One region of the Streptomyces sp. NPDC051051 genome, then DNA from elsewhere that is predicted to be linked to it. Evidence: riboswitches for the same ligand, from Rfam matches in the RefSeq annotation. Region 1 holds a riboswitch; each other region holds the start of a gene.
What was found. A riboswitch is a leader RNA that binds a small molecule or an ion and turns the genes downstream of it on or off. The one in region 1 is predicted to bind thiamine pyrophosphate.

Region 2: linked by a shared signal. The riboswitch ahead of AB0N31_RS20670 (thiamine ABC transporter substrate-binding protein) and the one ahead of thiO (glycine oxidase ThiO) in region 1 are both predicted to bind thiamine pyrophosphate.
Region 3: linked by a shared signal. The riboswitch ahead of thiC (phosphomethylpyrimidine synthase ThiC) and the one ahead of thiO (glycine oxidase ThiO) in region 1 are both predicted to bind thiamine pyrophosphate.

What each region holds. Positions count from the first base shown of each region.
Region 1 covers NZ_JBFBCB010000017.1:5,350-11,697, forward strand. Annotated here, with positions in the region: gene AB0N31_RS15140 (deoxyribonuclease IV) at 44-922, opposite strand; gene pknB (Stk1 family PASTA domain-containing Ser/Thr kinase) at 984-2,933, opposite strand; gene AB0N31_RS15150 (thiazole synthase) at 3,098-3,892, opposite strand; gene thiS (sulfur carrier protein ThiS) at 3,896-4,096, opposite strand; gene thiO (glycine oxidase ThiO) at 4,093-5,256, opposite strand; TPP riboswitch at 5,254-5,365, opposite strand; gene AB0N31_RS15165 (hypothetical protein) at 5,417-5,767, shown strand; gene AB0N31_RS15170 (FAD-dependent oxidoreductase) at 5,800-6,348, shown strand, end outside.
Region 2 covers NZ_JBFBCB010000026.1:60,232-66,579, forward strand. Annotated here, with positions in the region: gene AB0N31_RS20650 (LAETG motif-containing sortase-dependent surface protein) at 1-210, shown strand, start outside; gene AB0N31_RS20655 (maleylpyruvate isomerase family mycothiol-dependent enzyme) at 269-1,114, opposite strand; gene AB0N31_RS20660 (ABC transporter ATP-binding protein) at 1,140-2,156, opposite strand; gene AB0N31_RS20665 (iron ABC transporter permease) at 2,156-3,757, opposite strand; gene AB0N31_RS20670 (thiamine ABC transporter substrate-binding protein) at 3,814-4,875, opposite strand; TPP riboswitch at 4,977-5,084, opposite strand; gene rlmN (23S rRNA (adenine(2503)-C(2))-methyltransferase RlmN) at 5,142-6,248, opposite strand.
Region 3 covers NZ_JBFBCB010000012.1:30,425-36,772, reverse strand. Annotated here, with positions in the region: gene AB0N31_RS12010 (SsgA family sporulation/cell division regulator) at 1-2, shown strand, start outside; gene AB0N31_RS12005 (YibE/F family protein) at 175-1,752, opposite strand; TPP riboswitch at 2,070-2,259, shown strand; gene thiC (phosphomethylpyrimidine synthase ThiC) at 2,252-4,048, shown strand; gene AB0N31_RS11995 (VWA domain-containing protein) at 4,224-5,708, shown strand; gene AB0N31_RS11990 (hypothetical protein) at 5,784-6,348, opposite strand, start outside.

The DNA.
Region 1 (6,348 bases):
CCGGCGTCCCCGGGGCGTCCGGGCGCCGCTTCGGGAGGGCGGATCAGCCGTCCCGCAGTTTCTTCAGCCGCTCCACGTCCGCCGCGTGCCCCTCCCTGCCGCCGGGCGTCTCGATCACGAGCGGTACGTCCGCGGTCGCCGGGTGCGTCATCAGCGCGCGGAACGGATCCTCCCCGATGTGACCCGCGCCGATGTTCTCGTGCCGGTCCTTGTGGGCGCCCACCACGTCCTTGGAGTCATTGGCGTGGATCAGCTTCAGCCGGCCCTCGCCGACCGTGTCCACCAGCAGATCGAGGGTCTGGTGCATGCCCGCCGGACCGGTCAGGTCGTGCCCGGCCGCGAAGACGTGGCAGGTGTCCAGGCAGACGCCGAGCCTCGGATGGGCGTCCAGCGCCTCGAAGTACGGCCCGAAGTCCCAGGTCCGCGAGCAGAGCGAGGCGCCCTGCCCGGCCGTCGACTCCAGCAGCAGGAACGGGTCGTCGTCGTGGGTCAGCTCGTCCAGCAGGGGCAGCAGGTACTCCCGGACCTGCTTCAGGGCCACGCCCCGATCCCGCCCGCCCGTCGCGCTCCCGGTGTGCACGACCACGCCCAGCGCGCCGATCTCCCGCCCCCGGCGCAGCGAGTGCCGCAGGGACTCCACCGACCGCTCCGCCGTCGCCTCGGTGTGCGAGCCGAAGTTGATCAGATACGGCGCGTGCACGTACGCCGGGATCGACGCCGCCGCGCAGGCCTCCCGGAACGCCTCGTCCTGTGCCGGGTTGCCCGCCGGGGTGGCCCAGCCGCGCGGGTTGGCGACGAAGACCTGGACCGTCTCGGCCTCGAGGTCACGGGCGTAGGACATGCCCACGGAGTGCAGACCGCCGGCCACCGGGACATGGCCGCCGACGGGATTGCGGGAGGGGAAGGGGTGCGCGGAACTCACCCGTTCAGGGTGTCATGTCCCCGGCGCCCCCCGGTCACCGGAGGGCGGTCGGGAGGCACCGTCACCGGATGGTGATCGTGATCGTCGACCCCTTGGGGGCCGTCTCGCCGCCGTCCACGGACTGGCTCTTGACCGTGTCGCCGAACAGGCCCAGCAGGCCGCGGTCCTCGTCCACCTCGAAGCCGGCCTTCTCCAGCTCGGCCTTGGCGTCGTCGACGCTCGCGCCCACCACGTCCGGGACCTCGACCATCTCCGGGCCCTTGGACAGGGTCAGCGTCACCGTGTCGCCGTCGGCGACCTCCTCGTCCGCACCCGGCGACTGGGCGGCGACCTGGCCCTTGTCGAACTCGGAGGTGACCTCCTCGGTGGAGACCTTCACCTCCAGGCCGGCCTCCTCCAGCTCGGCCCGCGCGTCGTCGAGGTCCTGGCCGGTGACGTCCGGGACCTCGACCGGGCTGCCCTTGCTGACGACGAGGGAGACCGCCGAGCCCGCCCGCCGCTCGGTGCCGGCCCGCGGGCTGCTGCTGATCACGAAGCCCTTGATGACGCCCTCGCTGAACGCCTCGGTGACCAGGCCGGGCTCCAGCCCGTCCGTCTTCAGCAGTTCCCTGGCCTTGTCCAGCCGCGAGCCCTTCACGTCCGGCACCTTCACCGTCTCGGGGCCGTCGGAGACGGTGAGGGTCACCGAGTCGTTGGCGCGGATACGGGCGCCCGGCTCCGGGTCCGTGCTGACGACGGTGCCGCGCTTCACCGTGTCGCTGTAGGCGTGCTTCACCTCGCCGACGTCCAGCCCGGCCGCCTCCAGCCGCTGTCTGGCCTGCGCCTCGGTCTGGGTGAGGACCGCCGGGACCTTGGTGAACTGGCCCGAGTTGATGTACCAGACGCCCGCGCCGACGCCGAGCACCAGCAGGACGGCGGCGACGATCGCGACCAGTCCGCGACGGGGCCGCACCGAGCGGCGCCGGGGCGGCGGCGGGGGCTCCGCCGCGAACCGGGACGTCCGGTTCATCGGGTCCCCGTCGCGGCCCTGCCCGTCCTCGCCCTCGTCCTCGTTGACGGGCAGGGGGCGCGGGACCGTGAGCGAGCGCGGGATCACGCTGGTGCGGTCCTCGGCGATGTCGCGATCCGCCGACAGGGCCTGCGGCGGCAGCGCGTCCAGCTGGGCCTCGTCGAGCGCGGCCCGCGCCTCGCGGACCTGCGCGAGCAGGGCCACGGCGTCCGCCGGACGGACGTCGGGGGTGCGGGCGGTGGCCGAGGCCACCAGCTCGTCCAGCGCGAACGCCATACCGGGGACGGCGGCGGAGGGCGGCGGCACGTCCTCGTGGAGGTGCTTGTAGAGCACCACGGCGGGGGTGTCGCCGTCGTGGGGCTTGTCGCCGGTCAGCATCTCGTAGAGCACGACTCCGCAGGCGTAGACGTCCACGCGTGCGTCGGTGGTGCCCTGCTCCATCTGCTCGGGCGCGAGGTAGGCGACGGTGCCGAGGACGGCCCCGGTGGTGCTGGTCACGGTGTCCACGGACCTGACCAGACCGAAGTCGGCGACCTTGACCCGGCCGTCGTCCCCTATCAGTACGTTCTCCGGCTTCATGTCCCGGTGCACGAACCCGGCGCGGTGCGCGGCTCCGAGCGCGGCGAGAACCGGCTCCAGGATGTCCAGCGCGGCCCGCGGCTGGAGGGCGCCGCGCTCGCGCAGCACGTCCCGCAGGGTGCAGCCGGCGACGTACTCCATCGCGAGGTAGACGTACGACCCGTCGGCCCCCTGGTCGAACACCTGGACGACGTTCGGGTGCGCCAGCCGGGCCACGGACTTGGCCTCGCGGATGAAGCGCTCGACGAAGGAGGCGTCGGCCGCGAGGGCCGGGTGCATCACCTTGAGCGCGAGGACGCGGTCGAGGCGGGTGTCCACGGCCCGGTAGACCGTGGCCATCCCGCCGACCGCGATCCGCGCGTCCACGCGATAACGCCCGTCGAGCACCTGCCCGACCAGAGGGTCCTGAAGGGTCGTGTCCACGCAGGCGAGTGTACGAGCCCGCACCGGCACCCCTCACCGCTCACACCGGTATCGCAGCGGGACTGAAGCGGACCTGTGACGAGCGACACGACCGCCGACGGCGCCCGGTCCTCTCGGGCGACGGCCACCGCCCGGCCGGCACGGGCGGCGGGCGGGAGACGTCGTCAGAAGGCCGGCCGTTCCGGGTCGAGGGCGGCACGACCCTCCTGCGGCGACGACGCCTCCGCGAAGTGACGGCGGGGAATGCGGCCCGCGAGCCGGGCCAGCCTCCCCGCCTCCACGGCCCCCCGCATCGCGCGGGCCATCAGCACCGGCTCCTGCGCCCGCGTCACCGCCGACGCCAGCATCACCCCCGCGCACCCCAGCTCCATCGCCAGCGCCACGTCCGACGCCGTACCGGCGCCCGCGTCCAGGATCACCGGCACGCGCGCGTGCTCGACGATCAGCTGGAAGTTGTGGGGGTTGCGAATGCCCAGCCCGGACCCGATCGGCGAGCCCAGCGGCATCACCGCCGCACACCCGACGTCCTCCAGCTTCCGCGCCAGCACCGGATCGTCGTTCGTGTACGGCAGCACCGTGAACCCGTCGTCGACCAGCGTCTCCGCCGCGTCCAGCAGCTCGATCGGATCGGGGAGCAGCGTCCGCTCGTCGGCGATGACCTCCAGCTTGACCAGGTCGGTCCCCAGCGCCTCCCGTGCCAGCCGTGCCGTCAGGACCGCCTCCCCGGCCGTGAAGCACCCCGCCGTGTTCGGCAGCACCCGGATGCCGAGCCGTTCCAGGACCGACAGCACGGACCCGTGCACCGAGGGGTCCACCCGCCGCATCGCGACGGTGGTCAGCTCGGTGCCGGACGCGGCCAGCGCCCGCTCCAGCACCTCCAGGCTGGGCGCGCCGCCCGTCCCCATGATCAGACGGGACGAGTACGCCGTACCGCCGAGGACGAAGGGATCGTCGGCCATGGCTCAGCCTCCCTGGACGGCGGTGAGGACTTCCACGCGGTCTCCGTCGGAGAGGGCGGTGGCGGACCACCGCGCGCGTGGGACGACGGTTTCGTTGAGGGCGGCGGCCACCCCGGAGGGCGCCGGCGTCAGGGACCGTACGACGCTGTCGAGGGCCGTGCCGGGAGCGACCTCGCGCCGCTCGCCGTTCACCGAGATCTTCATGCGGGCTGCTCCGAGAGGGCGGCGGCGTGGAAGCGCCGGGGGGTGAAGGGACGGGCCTCGTCGGGGAGTTCGCCGGTGGCCAGCGCGTGCGCCAGCGCGTCCCCGGTGACCGGTGCCAGCAGTACGCCGTTGCGGTAGTGCCCGGTCGCCAGCAGCAGTCCGTCCAGTCCGGTCGGCCCGAGCAGCGGCGCGTTGTCCGGCGAGCCGGGACGCAGCCCCGCGCGGGTCTCGGTGAGCGGCAGCTCGGTGATCCCGGGAACCAGTTCGTGGGCGTCCCGCAGCAGCTCGTACACGCCGCCCGCCGTCACCGTCGTGTCCCAGCCCAGTTCCTCGCTCGTCGCCCCGACGACCAGTTCGCCGTTCTCGCGCGGCACCAGGTAGACCTGGCTGCCGCGCACCACGGCCCGGACCGTCCGGGTCAGGAACGGCGCGTACCGCCGCGGCACGGTCAGCCGCAGCACCTGCCCCTTGACCGGCCGCACCGGCGGCAGCACCTCCGCCGGGACGCCCGCGAGCCGCCCGCTGAGGCTGCCCGCCGCGAGCACCACCTGCCGCGCCGCGAGCGCCGTACCCGCGCGCGTGCGCACTCCCGCGGCGCGCCCGGCCGACACCGTCAGCCGTTCCGCCCGGTCGCGGTGGAAGGCCACGCCCGTCCGCTCACAGGCGGCCACCAGCGCCGCCACCAGCCGCCGCGGATCGATCTGGTGGTCCCCGTCCACCCGCAGCCCGCCCCGTACCCCGGGCGCGAGCATGGGTTCCAGCCGCCGGCACTCCCGCCCGGACAGCCACTCCGAGGCCAGCCCCGACCGCCGTTGCAGGGCGTGGAGTTCCCGCAGGTGGGCGCGGTCGTCGGCGTCCAGCGCGACCGCGAGGGTCCCGGAGCGGCGGTAGCCGAGGTCGTGACCGGTCAGTTCGGTCAGCTCGGCCGCGAAGTCCGGGTAGCGGCGGGCCGATTCCAGGTTCAGGCCGAGCAGTGTCTGTTCGCCGTGGTGCAGTTCCGAGACGGCGGCCAGCATCCCGGCCGCCACCTGCGCGGCCCCGCCGCCCGGCTCGGGATCCAGCACCGCCGTGGCGAACCCGCGCTGCGCGGCCCGCCACGCGGTGACCAGCCCGATGATGCCGCCCCCGACGACGAGGACGTCCGAATTGCCTGAGGACATGGGCGTCCAGCCCCTCCCTTCGCCGGCATGACCCGGATCAGGTTCGTACGGTCGGAGGCCGCCAGCCTCCCTCTCAGCCCGGTGCGTCCGGGCTCCCGCGAGTGCTCTAGGTTGGCCACCCTAGCCCCCCGTCCTCCGTCTCGGTAAGGGAGCCTCCCCCGTGGCCCGTTCGCTCGACGGCCTGGTCCTGGCCCCGGTGGCCGACCAGGCCCCCGGTCAGGTCGGCACCCGCACCCGCTTCACGTACCGCGAACGCGACGGCGTCGTCTGGGCCGACTACGCGGGCGGCGACGTCGTCCGCGGGCATCTCGTGGGGACCCGGCGGGGGGACCGGCTGGACTTCCGGTACGTCCAGCTCAAGCACGACGGGACGACGTCGTCCGGGCACTGCGCGTCCACGGTCGTCGAGCTGCCCGACGGGCGGCTGCGCCTCGACGAGACCTGGGAGTGGGAGTCGCAGACCGGCAGCGGGACCAGTGTGGTGGAGCAGATCACCGAGCAGGACGGCTGACTGGCAACACGTCAGCTGTCTAAGGTGATCGGGTGAGCGAGCAGACGCGGGAAGAAGACGGGCGGGCGGCGCGACGGGTGGTCGTCGTCGGCGCGGGGATGGCCGGGGTGCAGACCGCGGTCGCCCTGCGCGAACAGGGCTTCGACGGCACGGTGCTCGTCGTCGGCGCCGAACCCCACCAGCCCTACGACCGGCCCCCGCTGTCCAAGGCCGTCCTGCTCGGCAAGGCCGAGCACTCCGCCTTCGACGTCGACTTCGAGAGCCTCGACGTCGAACTCCGGCTCGGCAGCGAGGCCCTCGGCGTCCGCCCCGCCGACCACGAACTCGACACCGAGTCCGGGCCCGTCCCGTACGACGTCCTCGTGCTCGCCACCGGCGCCGAACCGATCCGGCTGCCCGGCGCCGAAGGCGTCCCCGGCGTCCATCTGCTGCGCACCCTGGACGACGCCGAACGGCTGCGGCCGGTGCTCGCCGGCCGTCACGACATCGTCGTCGTCGGCGCCGGCTGGATCGGCGCCGAGTTCGCCACCGCCGCGCGCGAGGCCGGCTGCGCGGTCACCGTCGTCGAGGCCGCCGACCGG
Region 2 (6,348 bases), on a different contig from region 1:
CCCACCCCGTCGGCCTCCGGGAGCGACAGCGGCACGCCCGCCGACACCGCGAGCAACGCCCCGTCGCCCGCCGCCCAGGAGTCCAACCTCGCCGAGACCGGCGCCAGTTCCCGCACCGGCCTGATCGTCGGCGTCGCGGCCGTCCTGGTCCTCGTCGGCGGCGGCGCGGTCTTCTTCGGCATGCGCCGCAAGGGAACCGGCAACCGCTGACCGCCCGAGTGGCCCGCCCCGGGCCGATGGACGGGGCCGGGGCGGGCCACTCGCCGGTTCAGCCGAAGGCCGTCCTCTCCAGCCAGAACTCCAGCAGCTCACGGTCGCCGAGGATCTCCAGCTCCGGCGCGTCCAGGGGCAGTCGGCGGTAGAAGGCGAGCAGGACCGAGGTGAGCGGGCCGCGCAGCGCCACGGACGCCTTCCCGTGTCCCCGCCGCAGGACGATCCCGCGCTCGGTCAGCTCCACCCACCTCCCCCACCCTTCGGACGAGGGGACCCCCCTCCCGCTTCGCTCGGCGTCCAGCCCCGTCGGCGCGTCGGTGGCGTGCAGATGGATGCTGCGGCCCCGGTGTTCCGCGGCGCACAGCTCGGCGGACGCCCGGTGCGGCAGGTTCCGCTGCACCCACTCCACGAGGTACAGCCACTCGTCCAGCGCGTCGGCGGCGATCTCCGGCGCCACCTCGTAGGGCAGCCCGGCGGTGAGCGCGGCGTCGGCACGGTGCACGGTGATCTCGTGGGTCATCCGGCGGGCCCAGAACCGGGTGTCGCCCTCCCCCGCCCAGCCCCACACCCCGGTGTCGGGCCCGGCCTCCCGCAGTGCGGCGACGACGCCCTCACCGGTCTCCGCGAGCCAGGCGTCCAGCGCGGCCGGGTCGGCCCGGGCCTGCGGACCGCCGTGCGCGGGGACCTGCTCGTCCCTGACGTTCTCCTGCGCCCGGGTCCGCACCAGCAGCTCCACCCAGCGCAGGGCCCCGCCCGTGTGCCGGACGAGCTGCTCCAAGGACCAGTCGGGGCAGGTCGGCACGGTGGCCGACAGATCGGCACCGGAGGTCACGATGGACCTCAACTGCCCTACCTGGTGGGCGATTTCGTCGCAGTACCGGTCATGCGCGAGAAGGCTCATGCGCCACACCGTACGGGCGGGACGATCAGTCGAGCACGACGATTTCGGTCGCGTCGAACTCCACCCCGACCATGTCCCCGGTCTCCGGCGCCAGCCGCAGCGCGCAGGCGGCCTCCAGGCGCGGGGCGTCCTGCGGCTGGAGGTGGACGGTGACGTGGGTGCCCTTGAAGGTGCGGGCGGCGACCGTGCAGGGCAGACCCTGCCCGGCGTCGACCAGCCGCACCCCGGCCGGCCGCACCAGCAGCGTGCGGGTGCCCTGCGGGGAACCGGCCGGCACCGGCACCTTGCCCCACGGGGTGTCCGCGGCCTCCCCGGTGACGCCCGCCTCCACCACGTTGTCGAAGCCGAGGAAGCGGGCCACGAACGCGTCCGCCGGCCGCTGCCACACCTGAAGTGGCGTGCCGGACTGGGCGATCCGCCCGTCCCGCATCACCACGACACGGTCGGCCAGCGCGAACGCCTCGCCCTGGTCGTGGGTGACGGCGAGCACCGTGGTGCCCAACCTGCCGAAGATTTCACGCAGTTCGACGACCAACCGCTCCCGCAGCGACCGGTCGAGCTGTCCGAGCGGTTCGTCCAGCATCAGCAGCCGCGGGCTGGGCGCGAGCGCGCGGGCCAGCGCCACCCGCTGCTGCTCACCGCCGGAGAGCGCGGCGACGGCCCGCCCGGCCGCGTCCGGCAGCCCGACCAGATCGAGCAACTCCCCCACCCGTTCGCGCTGTCGTCCCCGGTCGGCGCCGCGCATGCGCAGTCCGAAGGCCACGTTGCCGCCGACGTCCCGCTGCGGGAACAGCTGATGGTCCTGGAACATCAGCCCCAGCCCGCGCCGGTGCGCGGGCACACCCGTCTGGTCCCGTCCGTCCAGCACCACCCGTCCGGCGTCCAGCGGTTGCAGCCCGGCCACCGCCCGCAGCAGCGTCGACTTGCCGCTGCCGCTGGGCCCGAGCACACACACCACCTCGTGCTCGACCACGGTGAGATCGACGGCGTCCAGCACCGCCCGGTCCCCGAACCGCACGGTCACGCCTTCGAGCCTCAGCATCAGAACTCCCCGGTACGGTCGGTGCGCAGCCGCTCGAGCACCAGCATGGCGATCGCGCACACCAGCATCAGAATCGTCGAGAGGGCCATGGCCTGGCCGTAGTTCAGCTCGCCGGCCCGCCCCAGCAGCCGTGCCACGGCGACCGGCAGGGTCGGGTTGTCGGGCCGCGCGATGAACACCGTCGCGCCGAACTCCCCCAGCGACACGGCGAAGGCGAACCCGGCCGCGACCAGCAGCGCCCGCCGCACCATCGGCAGGTCCACCTCCCGCCACACCCGCCACGGTGACGCCCCGAGCACGGCCGCGGCCTCCCGCAGCCGCTCGTCCACGGCCCGCAGCACCGGCAACATGGTCCGCACGACGAAGGGCACGCCGACCAGCGCCTGCGCGAGCGGTACCAGGATCCAGGTGGCCCGCAGGTTCAGCGGAGGTTCGTCGAGCGCGATCAGGAACCCGAAGCCGACGGTCACCGCGGAGACGCCCAGCGGCAGCATCAGCAGCGCGTCGAACCCGCGGACCAGGCGCCCGGCGTCCCGCCGGGTCAGGGCCGCCGCCGCCAGCCCGCCGATCGTCACCGCGATCGCGGTGGCGGCGAGGGCGTACTCCAGCGAGTTCCCGACCGCCTCGATCGGCGGCACCAGGAACACATTGCCGTCGTCACTGGTCAGCGCCCGGTAATAGGCGAAGTCGGGGGCGTCGAGGGAACGCTGCACCAGCACGGCCGGCGGCAGCACGAGCAGCAGCGCGACCGTGCCGAGCACCCCGGCGAGCAACGCCCACTGCCCCGCCCCGCGCGGTCGCCGTGCCGTCCCCGCCGCGTCCACGAGCCGCAGCGCGCTCTCCCGACGCCGTACGGTCCAGGCGTGCACGGCGAGGACGGCGCCGACGGCGCCGAACTGGACGATCGTGAGGACGGCGGCCGTCGACAGGTCGAAGATCTCCGAGGTCTGCCGGTAGATCTCGACCTCCAGCGTGGAGAACGTCGGCCCGCCGAGGATCTGCACCACACCGAAGGAGGTGAAGGTGAAGAGGAACACCATGAGCGCGGCGGCGGCCACGGCCGGCGCGAGGGCCGGCAGGGTGACCTGCCGCCAGGCCCGCAGCGGCGAGGCGCCCAGCATGCGCGCGGCCTCCTCCTGCCGCGGGTCGAGCTGCGCCCACAGCCCGCCGACCGTGCGCACGACCACGGCGTAGTTGAAGAAGACGTGGGCCAGCAGGATCGCCCACACCGTGGTGTCCAGCCGTACGCCCCACAGGTCGTCGAGGAGACCGCCGCGCCCGACCAGCGCCAGGAACGCCGTGCCGACGACGACGGTCGGCAGGACGAACGGGACGGTCACGACGGCCCGCAGGACCTGCTTGCCGGGGAAGGAGAACCGGGCGAAGACGTAGGCGGCGGGCAGCGCGATCAGCAGGGTCAGCACGGTGGAGGCGAGCGCCTGCCAGGTGGTGAACCACAGGACGTGCCGGATGTCGGGCTGCCCGAGCACGTCGAACAGGCGCCCGAAGTGCCAGCCGCCGCCGGAGTGCAGTCCCCGCGCGGTGATCGCGGCGACCGGGTAGGCGAAGAACAGCCCGAAGAACGCGACGGGCAGGGCCATGAGCCCGAGCCGCGCCGCGCTCCCGGTGCGCCGGCGGCGGACGGCCGCTCGCCGCCCTACTTCAGTACGAGCGAGGTCCACGACTTGACCCACTGGTCGCGGTCCGCGGCGATCTTCGCCGGGTCCATCGTCTCGGGATCCTCGGCGGCCGGACCGTACTCGGTGAACTCGGCGGGCACGGCCGCGCCCTTCGCCACCGGGTAGACGAACATGTTGAGCGGCATGTCCTCCTGGAACTCCTTCGAGATCAGGAAGTCGAGCAGCGCCTTGCCGCCCTCGCTGTTCTTCGCGTTGCTCAGCAGTCCGGCGAACTCGATCTGCCGGAAGCAGGTGCCGGTCGCGACGCCGGTCGGCGCGGTCGTCGGCTTCGGGTCGCCGTAGATCACCTCGGCGGGCGGCGAGGAGGCGTAGGAGACGACGAGCGGCCGGTCCGCCCCGGTCTTCCTGCCGCCGGCCGACCCGGAGAACTCCTCGTTGTAGGCCTGCTCCCAGCCGTCGACGACCTTCACGCCGTTGGCCTTGAGCTTCTTCCAGTAGTCCGGCCAGCCCTCGTCGCCGTACTTCGCCGCGGTGCCCAGCAGGAAACCGAGGCCCGGCGAGGAGGTGGAGGCGTTCTCGGTGACGAGGAGGTTCTTGTACTCCGGCTTCGCCAGGTCGTCGAAGGTGGCGGGCGGCGCCAGCTTGTGGTCGGCGAAGTACTTCTTGTCGTAGTTGACGCAGATGTCGCCGTGGTCGACGGGCGTGACCCGGTGCTTGCCGGCGTCCAGCTGGTACTGGCCGTCGACCTGGTCGAGCCCCTGCGCCTCGTACGGCTGGAAGAGGCCGTTGTCGAGCGCGCGGGAGAGCAGGGTGTTGTCGACGCCGAAGAAGACGTCGCCCTGGGGGTTGTCCTTGGTGAGGATCGCCTTGTTGACGGCCTGCCCGGCGTCGCCGTCCTTGAGGACCTTCACCCGGTAGCCGGACCGCTTCTCGAAGTCGGCGAGCACGCTCTTGGAGACGACCCACGAGTCGTGGCTGACAAGGGTGACGGTCTTGCTCCCGCCCTGCGCGGATCCGCCGTCGTCCGACGATCCGCAGGCGGACAGCGTGACGAGGCCGAGGCCGACGGCCGCGGCCATGAGCGTCCTGGTGTGCACTGGTATTCCTCCTGGAGGTGACCAGGAAGAGACGCGGCCCTGCCCGGGGACCCGCGAGGGGGCTCCCGGGCAGGGCGCAACAGCTCGAGTGATGACCGAACTTCCTACCCAGAATGACCTGGGCGAGGTTCAGAGGGTCTGCGGCCCGGTTGCCGCACTCTCAGCGCTGTGGCGCTCCCCTGTCGGAATATGAAGATGTCTGGTTCGTCGCACTGTCCGAAAACAAGACAGTGCTGACGTCGGCCAGACTACCGCTCGGTGGCGGCGAGCTGACCACACGCCCCGTCGATCTCCTGACCGCGGGTGTCCCGGACGGTGACGGGTACCCCGTGCGCCGCGATGGCCTCGACGAACGCCTTCTCGTCCTCGGGCCGGGAGGCGGTCCACTTGGAGCCCGGCGTCGGGTTCAGCGGGATCAGGTTCACATGCACGGGCCGGCCCTTGAGCATGCGCCCGAGCCGGTCGCCCCGCCAGGCCTGGTCGTTGATGTCGCGGATCAGCGCGTATTCGATGGACAGCCGGCGTCCGGACTTCTCGGCGTACTCGAACCCGGCGTCGAGCACCTCGCGCACCTTCCACCGCGTGTTCACGGGGACGAGGGTGTCGCGCAGCTCGTCGTCGGGGGCGTGCAGCGAGATCGCGAGCCGGCACTTGAAGCCCTCGTCGGAGAACCGGTTGATGGCCGGCACCAGCCCGACCGTCGACACGGTGATCCCGCGCTGCGAGAGCCCCAGCCCGTCGGGCGCGGGGTCGGTGAGGGCACGGATCGCGCCGACGACCCGCTTGTAGTTGGCGAGCGGCTCGCCCATGCCCATGAACACGATGTTGGACAACCGGGCCGGCCCTCCGGGGACCTCCCCGTCGCGCAGCGCCCGCATCCCGTCCACGATCTGGTGGACGATCTCGGCGGTGGACAGGTTCCGGTCCAGCCCGGCCTGCCCGGTCGCGCAGAAGGGGCAGTTCATCCCGCAGCCGGCCTGCGAACTGATGCACATGGTGACCCGGTCCGGGTACCGCATCAGCACCGACTCCACGAGCGTGCCGTCGAACAGCCGCCACAGCGTCTTGCGGGTGGTCCCCTGGTCCGTGGACAGATGCCGCACGACCGTCATCAGCTCGGGCAGCAGCGCCTCGCGCAGCTTCTCGCGGGCCCCGGCGGGGATGTCGGTCCACTCGGCCGGATCGTGCGCGAACCGCGCGAAGTAGTGCTGGGACAGCTGTTTCGCACGAAACGGCTTCTCACCGATCCCCGCCACCGCCTCCTTCCGCTCGGCGGGCGAGAGGTCGGCAAGATGCCGCGGCGGCTTCTTGGCTCCGCGGGGGGCGACGAAAGTGAGTTCTCCGGGTGCAGGCATAACCCTTCCAGTGTCGCAGATCCACTCGGATGCCCCGGTCGGCTCATGCGACGAGCCCCCGTCCTCGGGGGACGGGGGCTCGTTCCGGGCGCGGGGCGGG
Region 3 (6,348 bases), on a different contig from region 1:
GAGGTCTGGTGAGGGCTGGTGGCATGCCGGTGAAGTAACGCTTCTGCTGGAACGGTGACGAGGCGCTCGGCAATCGGCCCGCCCCGATCGGCGAATTGGCGTGCACGAGCAGGATGACGTCCCGGGTGCACGAAGGGCGACGTGTCCGATGACCCCTTCGCGCACCCGGGAACGTCAGCGTTTGCGGCGCCTGCCCTTGCCGCCCCGAGCGCTCTGCGCGGCCGGGCCCGCCGTACCGGCCGACGACGCCCCCGGCGCCGCCGGAGCTGCCGCGGTGAGGGAGCCCGTATCCGACCGGTCCGCCGACACCACGAGCGCGGCGAGTGCCGTGGTCACCGGAACCGACGCGACCAGGCCGATCGAACCGACCAGCGTGCGCACGATCTCCTCGGCGACCAGCTCGCTGTTGGCGACCGTGCCGACGCTGCTCTGCGCGATGGAGAACAGCAGCAGCAGTGGCAGGGCGGCGCCGGCGTAGGCCAGGACGAGCGTGTTGACCACGGACGCGATGTGGTCGCGACCGATCCGGATGCCCGCCCGGTACAGCCCCCGCCAGCCCATCGTGGGGTTGGCCTCGTGCAGTTCCCAGACCGCCGACGTCTGGGTGACCGTCACGTCGTCGAGGACACCGAGCGATCCGATGATGATCCCGGCGAGGAGCAGACCGCTCATGTCGATCGTCGGGTACAGACCGTGGATCAGACCGGTGTTGTCGTCCGTGTTGCCGGTGAGCGCCGCCCAGTCGACGAACCAGGAGCCGAGGACGCCGATCAGCAACAGGGAGATGAGGGTGCCCAGAACCGCCACGGAGGTGCGGGCCGACAGTCCGTGACACAGGTAGAGAGCGATGAGCATGATGGCGCTCGCCCCCACGACCGCCACCGCGAGCGGGTTCGAGCCTTGCAGGATTGCGGGCAGCACGAAGAAGTTCAGCACCATGAAACTGATGGCCAGCGAGACCAGCGCCATGACACCCTTCAGCCGCCCGACGACCACGACGGCGACGGCGAAGATGAGGGCGAGCACGGTCAACGGGACGCGGCGGTCCACGTCGGTCACCGAGTACTGAAGGTCCTTCGGCGCGGAGGGTTCGTAGGCGACCACGACCTTCTGCCCCTCGTGCAGCTGCCGTGACTGGTCCGGCTGGACGATCTCCGTGAAAGTACGGCCCTTGTCCGCGCCGGTGTCCACGCGGATCGTGGCCTTCTTACAGGTGCCGTTCGCCTGCTGGGACGCGGAGGAGCCTTCAGCGGTGGAGGTGTCGCCGGTGGGGGTGCCGCCCGAGGCGTTCGCCGACGAGCAGCTGATGCTCTCGACGTCGGCGACCGTCGCCCGCTGCGTCTGCCGGTCGAAGCCGACGCCGGTGCGCTCGTGGGCCGGGGCACCGCCGGGCCACAGCACGACCAGACCGGCGAGCACGGCTACGGCGAAGGGGATGAGGACGGCCGCGATGACCTTGCGCAGATGCTTGGAGACGGGGGCGGCCGGGCCATGACTGTGGCTGTGCCCGTGGCCGCCGCCCGGACCGGGGACATGGCCGCCGTGCCCGCCGCTGTGCCCGTCGCCGGAGCCATGTCCATGCCCGTGGCCGTCATCTGAACCGTGCCCGTCACCGGGGCCGGGGCGGAGGCCGTGTCCGTGGCCCCTGCCTCCGCCGGCGCTTCCGTTTCCCTCACCGGCACCGCGTCCATGAACCGCACGGGGAACACCGCCCTGACCGGTCCCGGACGCGTGCGTACCGTCGCCGGGCAGGTGTCCGTGGTTCCTGCCGGAGCCCTGCCCACCGTTGGAGCCGTGTCCGCCCTCGTGGCCGAAGCCGTACTCGCCGCCGGGACCCGCACTCAGACCCGGGCCGGCATCCGGACGAGGGCCCGATCCGGGAACGGAACCGCCCCCGGGGCTGTACCCCTGCCCTCGCCCGGGGCGTCCGGCGGGAGGAACGCCCGGACCGCGGGGCTGTTCGGGCGGTGGGAACGGAGGATGGGGTGTCGTGGTCACCGCCCGATCATCGCAAGAACGACCGAGGCCCACTGTTCACCGCGCCACAAAGGACGCTAGCGTGGAGGCACTTTTGCACACGCGGGAGCTCGGAGCACCGGGCTGAGAGGGCGCTGACCTCTGTCTTCGCGATGTTTCACGTGGAACGTCACCTCCACCGAGTGATGTTTCACATGAATCGTCGGCAGACGGAAGCCGCTGCGTCGACCGCTGAACCTGTTACCGGGTAATGCCGGCGTAGGGAGTAGCTCTCATGACCAACAAGGACGCACGCACGCCTGCCTCCGCGCAGGCCTCCGACGAGGTCTCTGGCGACGGGGAGGCCGGGAAGTCCATCGGATGGCACAAGGCGTATGTCGAGGGCCCGCGCTCCGACCTGCGCGTGCCGGTCCGTCAGGTGCACCTCACCAACGGGCAGTCGGTCACTCTGTACGACACCTCCGGCCCGTACACCGATCCGCTCGTCGAGACGGACGTCCGCAGGGGGTTGCCGCCTCTGCGGGAGAACTGGGTCATCGCCCGCGGCGACACGGAGGAGTACGCGGGCCGCCCCGTCCGTCCGGAGGACGACGGGATCAAACACACCTCGCCGCGCGGGGGACTGCGTAACCTCGACGCGGTCTTCCCCGGACGGCCCCGCCTGCCGCGCCGCGGCCGGGAGGGGCAGGCGGTCACCCAACTCGCTTACGCACGCCGGGGCGAGATCACGCCGGAGATGGAGTACGTGGCCATCCGGGAGAACGTGGAGCCCGAGGTCGTCCGTGAGGAGATCGCGGCTGGACGTGCGGTGCTGCCCGCCAACGTCAATCACCCGGAGACCGAGCCGATGATCATAGGCAAACGGTTCCTGGTGAAGGTCAATGCCAACATCGGCAACTCGGCGGTGACCTCCTCCATCGAGGAGGAAGTCGAGAAGATGACCTGGGCCACCCGATGGGGCGCCGACACGGTCATGGACCTGTCCACCGGCCGCAACATCCACACCACCCGCGAGTGGGTGCTGCGCAACTCGCCGGTGCCCATCGGCACGGTGCCGCTCTACCAGGCGCTGGAGAAGGTCGACGGCCGGGCCGAGGAGCTGACCTGGGAGATCTATAAGGACACGGTGATCGAGCAGGCCGAGCAGGGCGTGGACTACATGACCGTCCACGCGGGCGTGCGCCTGCCGTACGTCCCGCTGACGGCGAACCGCAAGACCGGCATCGTCTCCCGTGGCGGCTCGATCATGGCCGCCTGGTGCCTGGCCCACCACAAGGAATCGTTCCTCTACGAGAACTTCGAGGAACTCTGCGAGATCCTCGCGGCCTACGACGTCACGTACTCGCTGGGCGACGGGCTGCGGCCCGGCTCGATCGCGGACGCCAACGACGAGGCCCAGTTCGCGGAGTTGCGCACCCTCGGGGAACTCAACCGCATCGCGAAGCGTTTCCATGTTCAGACCATGATCGAAGGCCCGGGACACGTCCCGATGCACAAGATCAAGGAGAACATCGACCTTCAGCAGGAGATCTGCGATGAAGCTCCGTTCTATACGCTCGGCCCGCTGACGACGGACGTCGCCCCGGCGTACGACCACATCACCTCCGGCATCGGTGCCGCGATGATCGCCTGGTGGGGCACGGCGATGCTCTGCTATGTCACCCCCAAGGAACACCTGGGTCTGCCCAACCGTGACGACGTCAAGACCGGCGTCATCACCTACAAGATCGCCGCCCACGCGGCCGACCTCGCCAAGGGGCACCCCGGTGCGCAGGAATGGGACGACGCGCTGTCCGACGCCCGCTTCGAGTTCCGGTGGGAGGACCAGTTCAACCTGGCTCTCGACCCGGACACCGCACGGGAGTTCCACGACGAGACACTGCCAGCCGAACCGGCGAAAACGGCCCACTTCTGCTCGATGTGCGGGCCGAAGTTCTGCTCGATGAAGATCTCCCAAGACATCCGCCGTGAGCACGGAGGCAGTCGGGAGGAGGTCGAGGAGGGAATGGCGCAGAAGTCCAAGGAGTTCGCGGCCGCGGGCAATCGGGTGTACCTGCCGATCGCGGACTGACGCGCGGTAACGGCGCCGCTGCCGTGCCGGTTGGGGGCACGGCAGCCGGGCCATGGTGTTGTGAGGGCCGGGGGCGGCGCCGGCGGTGGTCGGGTCGAGGGTGGGACGCGGGTGGGCGGCCGTTGGTGTCCGTTGGGGGAGGTACTTCTGGGGTGCGGCTCGGCAGACTGGTGTCATGACAGCGCAATCCATGAGCAAGGGCGCCAATCTGCCGGTCGATGTGCCGTCCGTACGCGTCGAGATCAGCTGGTCCGAACAGGGCGGTGGCCCTGACGTGGACGTGTCGGCCCTCCTGCTGACGGCCGCCGGCAAGGTGCGTGACGACGCGGACTTCGTCTTCTACAACCAGCCGCGGCACGCCTCCGGAGCCGTGCGGCATCTGGGGAAGCGGAGCACCGGCGGTGTCACCACCGACACGGTCGAGGTGGACCTGCATTCGCTGGAGAGTGCCGTCGCCCGTGTGGAACTGTGCGCGTCCGCCGACGGCGGCACCTTCGGGCAGGTGGCCGGTCTGACACTCAGACTGTTCGACGCCGGGAGCCCGGCGGAGCTGGCGCGGTTCGACATGCGGGGGGAGAGCGAGACCGCGTTCATCGGCGGTGAGCTGTACCTGAGGGAGGGGCGCTGGAAGTTCCGGGCGGTCGGACAGGGGTATGCCTCCGGGCTCGCGGGCCTGGCCACCGACTTCGGGATCAGCGTCGATGAGGAGCCCGCCGCTACGGCAGCCGACCCCGGGGCATCGTCCGTACGCACGCCTCCGCCTCCACCCGTCGTGCCCATGTCGCCCCCGCCTCCGTCGGCCGCGCCCTGGCCCTCTCCGGTCGTGCCCACGTCGCCGCCTCCCGCTCCGGCTTCCTCCACCGCCGTGTCCGCGTCGTCCTCCGGGGGCGCCCGGCTGACCAAAGGAGAAGAACGCCTTCCCGTCGACATGCGCAAGCGGCTGTCCCTGCGCAAGCAACAGGTGGCCGTCAGCCTGAGCAAGCGTGGTGCGGCCGGGGTCAGCGCGCGGGTCGTTCTGGTGCTCGACGCATCGGGGTCCATGTCGTTCCTGTACTCCGGCGGTGTGGTGGCGGACGTGGTCGAGCGCATGGCCGCGGTGGCGGCACAGCTCGACGACGACGGCGAGATGCAGGCCTGGACGTTCGCCTCGAACCCGGCCCGGCTGCCGGATCTGCGCCTGGGGGAGCTTCCCGAGTGGCTGCGGCTGCATGTACGGGTGGGGGAGATCAGCCTGTTCCGGCGGAGCAAGAAGCCGCAGAAGGGGCTGCAACCGGGCCAGGTCGACATGCGCTCGGTCGGCATCCAGAACGAGGAACAGAAAGTCATCGCCCAGGTCAGAGACTTCGTCCGGGCGAATCCGGCGGCAGCCCCGACGCTGGTGCTGTTCTTCTCCGACGGAGGTGTCTACCGCGACGCCGCGATCGAGAAGGAACTGCGCGCCGCGGTGGAAGAGCCGATCTTCTGGCAGTTCGTCGGACTCGGCCGCTCCAACTACGGCGTCCTCGAGCGGTTCGACACGCTGCCCGACCGACGCGTGGACAACGTGGGCTTCTTCGCCGTCGACGACATCAGCACGGTCCCGGACCCCGAGCTCTACGACCGGCTCCTGTCCGAGTTCCCGCGTTGGCTCACGGCCGCGGGGCAGGCGGGCATCCTCTGATCGGCGGACCGGCAGGGGCTTCGCCCCTGCTCCGTACGGCTTGCGCTCCCCAGGCCGGGGGCGCAAGCCGAGGGCCTATTCCGGCTGGTGCTCGGGGCCTCCGAAGTCCGGGCTGGTGTAGTCCGGGCTGCTGAAGCTCGGGCGGGAGCTGCCCGACGTCCCCTCGTCCGGGCTGCTGAAGCCCGGACGGCCGTAGCCGATCTTCGGTAGACGGCCGGTGGGCGCCTGCGGGGCCGGTGCGGGGTCGAGCACGGCGCTCGTGCCCGGGTCGGCGAGGGCCTCGCGCAGGAAGGGCAGGATGCCCCGCTCCAGCAGGGCTTCCCGCCAGGCCTCCTTGGCGCGGTTCACCTCCTCGCTCAGTTCGCCGTACGGGCCGGCCTCCAGGGAGGGGCGGTTGCGCAGGGCGGTGAGCAGGAGGCCGACGGTCGCGACGAGGATCGCGGCCGCGGCCACCGCCCCGAACGTCCATCCGGTGGTGAGCATCGTCGTGGCGAACGCCGGCTCGGGATCGAGCATCCGCAGGATGTAGCCGACGAGCAGGAAGATCACCGCGGCGGTGCCGGCGAGGACGGGGGTGAGGACGGCGGCGACGGCGACGGCGCCCGCTCCGGCGGCCTCGGCGGCCTGGGCCGCCTCCCCC